DNA from 2 places in the Blautia massiliensis (ex Liu et al. 2021) genome. Region 1 is predicted to be linked to the other one. Evidence: riboswitches for the same ligand, from Rfam matches in the RefSeq annotation. Region 1 holds a riboswitch; the other holds the start of a gene.
The links. Region 1 has a riboswitch for ZMP and ZTP ahead of ACTNDQ_RS14385 (formate--tetrahydrofolate ligase). Riboswitches for the same ligand answer to the same signal wherever they lie in the genome.
Positions count from the first base shown of each region.

Region 2: it holds a riboswitch for ZMP and ZTP, as region 1 does, so the genes downstream of both, ACTNDQ_RS09480 (IMP cyclohydrolase) here and ACTNDQ_RS14385 (formate--tetrahydrofolate ligase) in region 1, are expected to answer to the same signal.

Region 1 covers NZ_JBQHWA010000049.1:11,517-13,980, forward strand. The annotation lists gene ACTNDQ_RS14385 (formate--tetrahydrofolate ligase) at 1-1,524, opposite strand, end outside; ZMP/ZTP riboswitch at 1,599-1,680, opposite strand; gene ACTNDQ_RS14390 (4Fe-4S binding protein) at 1,960-2,464, opposite strand, start outside.
Region 2 covers NZ_JBQHWA010000020.1:23,985-26,448, forward strand. The annotation lists gene guaB (IMP dehydrogenase) at 1-215, shown strand, start outside; gene ACTNDQ_RS09475 (peptidoglycan recognition protein family protein) at 328-1,044, shown strand; ZMP/ZTP riboswitch at 1,142-1,223, shown strand; gene ACTNDQ_RS09480 (IMP cyclohydrolase) at 1,310-2,023, shown strand; gene ACTNDQ_RS09485 (phosphoribosylaminoimidazolecarboxamide formyltransferase) at 2,062-2,464, shown strand, end outside.

The sequences.
Region 1 (2,464 bases):
CGGAGCACCAAGCTTTGTCTGGTCGTCTGTTAAGCTGTACTGGGTCTTAGCTACACAGATCGGGCAGTTGCCAAATCCAAGTGCCTCCAGCTGTTTCGCCTGCTTCTGGGCATTTGCTGTAAGAACCACTTTCTTTCCGCCATAAACCTTCTGTACGATCTGGTTCAGTTTATCCTCAATGGAGCCTTCCAGCTCATAAGCATATGTGAAATCATTCGGCTCTTCAACCAGACGGAGAACTTCCTCAGCAAGCTTGATTCCGCCTTCGCCGCCTTTTGCCCATACCTCGGAAAGTGCTACGTTTACGCCAAGCTCTTTACATTTTGCTTCTACAAAATCAAGCTCTGCCTTGGTATCGGTCGGGAATGCGTTAATAGCTACCACACATGGAAGCTTGTATACATTTTTGATATTGCTTACATGCTTCAGAAGGTTCGGGATACCTTTTTCAAGAGCCTCAAGGTTCTCATTGTTAAGATCTGCTTTTGCAACGCCACCATTATATTTCAGAGCACGTACGGTTGCTACGATAACAACGGCACTTGGTGTAAGACCTGCCATACGGCACTTGATATCCAGGAATTTCTCAGCTCCAAGGTCAGCACCGAAGCCAGCCTCTGTGATGGCATAATCAGCAAGCTTCATAGCCATCTTTGTAGCGGTTACGGAGTTACATCCGTGAGCGATATTTGCGAATGGTCCGCCGTGAACGATCGCCGGAACATGCTCCAGTGTCTGTACAAGGTTTGGTTTCAGAGCATCTTTCAGAAGAGCTGTCATAGCGCCCTCTGCGTGAAGATCACCGGCTGTTACCGGTTTCTGCTCGGAAACTTTACCATAGGTATATCCGATGATGATTCTGGAAAGTCTCTCTTTCAGATCTTTGATATCACTTGCCAGACAGAGAACTGCCATGATCTCCGATGCTACGGTGATGTCGTAACCGTCCTCACGCGGCATACCGTTTGTTCTTCCGCCAAGTCCGTCTACTACATTACGAAGCTGACGGTCGTTCATGTCAACGCATCGTCTCCAGGTGATCTTTCTCGGGTCGATGTTCAGTTCATTACCCTGGAAAATATGGTTGTCGATCATTGCTGCAAGAAGGTTGTTTGCCGCACCGATTGCATGGAAATCACCGGTAAAATGAAGGTTGATATCTTCCATTGGAACTACCTGTGCATAACCGCCACCTGCTGCACCACCTTTGACACCGAATACCGGTCCAAGGGATGGCTCACGAAGAGCTACCATAACATTTTTTCCAAGTCTCTGCATTCCATCTGCAAGACCTACCGTTGTAGTTGTTTTTCCTTCCCCGGCCGGTGTCGGGTTGATAGCTGTTACCAGGATCAGCTTTCCGTCTTTTTTGTCTGTTTCCTTCAGAAGATTATAGTCGATCTTTGCTTTATATTTACCATACTGCTCCAGGTACTTGTCATCAATACCTGCTTTCTCTGCAATCTTGGTAATTGGCTCCATTGTGCACTCCTGTGCAATTTCGATATCACTTTTGAATCCCATAATGTTCTCCTTTCTCCGCAGCAACCGTCCGGATCTTTTTATCCCATAAAAAAGAGCAGTATCTGAATTTCTTCAAATACTGCCCAGACGGTCGACTCATCGAATCTCCGGCTCCCTCGTGGTTATCCCACAATTCCGTCAGTCACCGAAGACTTTATTAATTTGATGATTGAATATTAACATATTTATTAATGGTTGTCAAGAAATTATCGAATTATTTTTTTCACTTTTAAAGTGAGCTAAGTCTAATTTTCTGAATCATTTCAGTTTTCCATACTATTCATCAGATACTGAATGTTATAAGGAAAATTCTGTTTTTCGTCAATTCCATGATAATTTCCTCTTTGCCCAATCCGGAAATATGTCTTTACTTCCAAACGTACTGTTCACGATAACAACGGCACTTGATATCCGGAAATTCACTTTTAAAGTAATTCAGGTCTGATTTTTGCCTGCAAACCCACACCGGATCGCCTGTGTCGGACATATTTTTTTACATCTTCCACATCGGATGCACTCTGCACTGTTGGGATTTTCCGTCGGATCGACCTCCATCTGGCAGATATTTCTGCATTTTCCGCAGTGAACACATTTTTCTTTATCTACTCTGTAACGAAAAACGGAAACTTTATTAAATACCGAATAAAAAGCTCCCAGCGGGCAGATATACTTACAGAATGGCCGGTATATCATAATTGATAAGATAATGGTGATCACCAGGATCGTATTTTTCCACATGTACAGCCAGCCTACTGCACTTCGCATGGATTTGTTCAGCAGCACCAGAGGGATACCTCCCTCCAGCGTTCCTGCCGGGCAGATCAGCTTGCAGAAATATGGTGCTCCCTGGCCCATGATATCTACTGCAAACATGGGAAGTAGGATCACAAATACAAGAAAGATCACATATTTCAGTTTTCGCAGAAGCTTATCTCCCCGA
Region 2 (2,464 bases), on a different contig from region 1:
AGGGTCGTGTTGCGTATAAAGGACATGTTGAGGATACCGTATTCCAGCTGATCGGTGGTTTAAGATCCGGTATGGGTTACTGTGGAGCAGAAAATATTGAGAAGCTTAAGACAACAGGCAGATTCATCAAGATTTCAGCTGCATCTCTTAAAGAGTCACATCCACATGACATCCACATCACAAAAGAGGCTCCAAACTACAGTGTAGATGAATAATAAAGGAAAAAAAGGTAAGACCGGTAAAAAGTCACCCAGGCCGTCCCATAGCGGGCGGCCTGTTTCCGTAAAGAAAACTTCCTCCGGGTCTTCCAGAAGAAAAAAGAAGTCTTTGAGAAAAAAGAACCCGATCAAGATCCTGCAGAGGATTGTGCTGATATGTATCATTGTGATCGTTGCTTTTGCTGCGTGTGCGTTAGGATACGCATTTTTTGAGATGCGCATGGAACAGAGTGAAACTCAGTCCGGGCAGGAAGAAATATTCGGGAATGCCAGCGGAAATGGCGGACCGGAACAATGGCAGGCAGAAGGAGCACCTTTTATTGATGTGGAGCTTCTGACACCGAATTCCTATTCCAGACCACAGATTTCTATGGAACAGGTAAATTATATAGCCATTCATTATACGGCCAATCCGGGATCTACTGCCGTATCCAACCGGAATTATTTTGAAAATCTTGCGATAACGCAGGACAACAAAGTCAGCAGTCATTTTGTGATAGGGTTGGAGGGAGAAGTGGTACAATGTATTCCCACTTCGGAAATATCCTATGCCACAAATTCCAGAAATGTAGATACCATATCCATTGAATGCTGCCATCCGGATGAAACAGGGCAGTTTAATACAGCAACCTATGATTCAGCGGTAAAGCTGACAGCGTGGCTTTGTACACGCTTTGGACTGACTTCGGATCAGGTGATCCGTCATTATGATGTCACAGGTAAAGACTGTCCGAAGTATTACGTGGAAAATCCCGATGCATGGATCCAGATGAAATCAGACATTGCAGCACAGATCCAGACAGATTATGCATTACAGGGGAAATAAAGTGTTATTGTTTATTTTGTGAGCAACAAGAAGTCTGGAAAAATAATTTCTGAAAATAGGGGCTTGAAAATTAAGAAGAAGTATTGTAGTATAACAGCAGAAGCTGCATGACTGGCGGAAAGTAGGATCACCTACAGGGAGTGCAGTGAAGTGAGAAGCCGACCGCCTGGGCAGCCTGATAAGGGGTGTCCAGGCGGTTTTTTGTTACCGTTCATATCCTGGGATAATCCCCGGGCCTTACATTAGACAAGGAGGACTGTGAAAAATGACAACATTTTCACTTGAAAAAGAACTGAAAGAAAATTCCTATCCGGGAAGAGGAATTGTGATCGGACGTTCCGCTGACGGGAAACATGCAGTTACTGCATATTTTATTATGGGAAGAAGCGAGAACAGCAGAAACCGTATTTTTGTTGAGGATGGGGAAGGAATCCGTACACAGGCTTTTGATCCGTCCAAGCTTACAGACCCGAGCCTGATCATTTATGCACCGGTACGTGTCCTTGGAAATAAGACCATCGTAACAAACGGTGATCAGACAGATACGATCTATGAGGGAATGGACAGACAGCTCACCTTTGAACAGTCTCTCCGCAGCAGAGAGTTTGAGCCGGATGCGCCGAACTATACACCTCGTATTTCAGGCGTTCTTCATGTTGAAAACGGTAAATTCAATTATGCGATGTCTATTTTAAAGAGCAATAACGGAAATCCGGATTCCTGTCTTCGTTATACATTCGCCTATGAGAATGCGGCGGCAGGACAGGGACGTTTTATCCATACTTATAAATGCGATGGAAATCCACTTCCAAGTTTCGAGGGAGAGCCGAAGCTGGTAGAGATCCCAAACGATATTGATGAGTTTGCGGATCTCCTCTGGAAGAGCCTGAACCAGGATAATAAAGTTTCTCTCTTTGTTCGTTTTATTGACATTGAGACAGGAAATTATGAATCCAGGATCGTAAACAAGAATAAATAAGAAAATAGGGATATCACAGAGAATGGAGGAGCTTTTTCATGAAAGAATTACAGTTAAAATACGGATGTAACCCAAATCAGAAACCATCAAAGATCTATATGGCAGATGGAAGTGAGCTTCCGATCCAGGTACTCTCCGGAAGACCAGGATACATCAATTTCCTGGATGCCTTTAATGGTTGGCAGTTGGTACGTGACCTTAAGAAAGCAACCGGACTTCCGGCAGCAACTTCATTTAAGCATGTATCTCCGGCAGGTGCTTCCATCGGACTTCCGCTGAATGAGACACTGGCAAAGATCTACTGGGTAGATGATATGGACTGGAAAAATTTTTCCCCGCTTGCATGTGCGTATGCAAGAGCAAGAGGTGCAGATCGTATGTCATCATTTGGTGATTTTATTTCTCTTTCTGATGTCTGCGACAAAGATACCGCAATGCTGA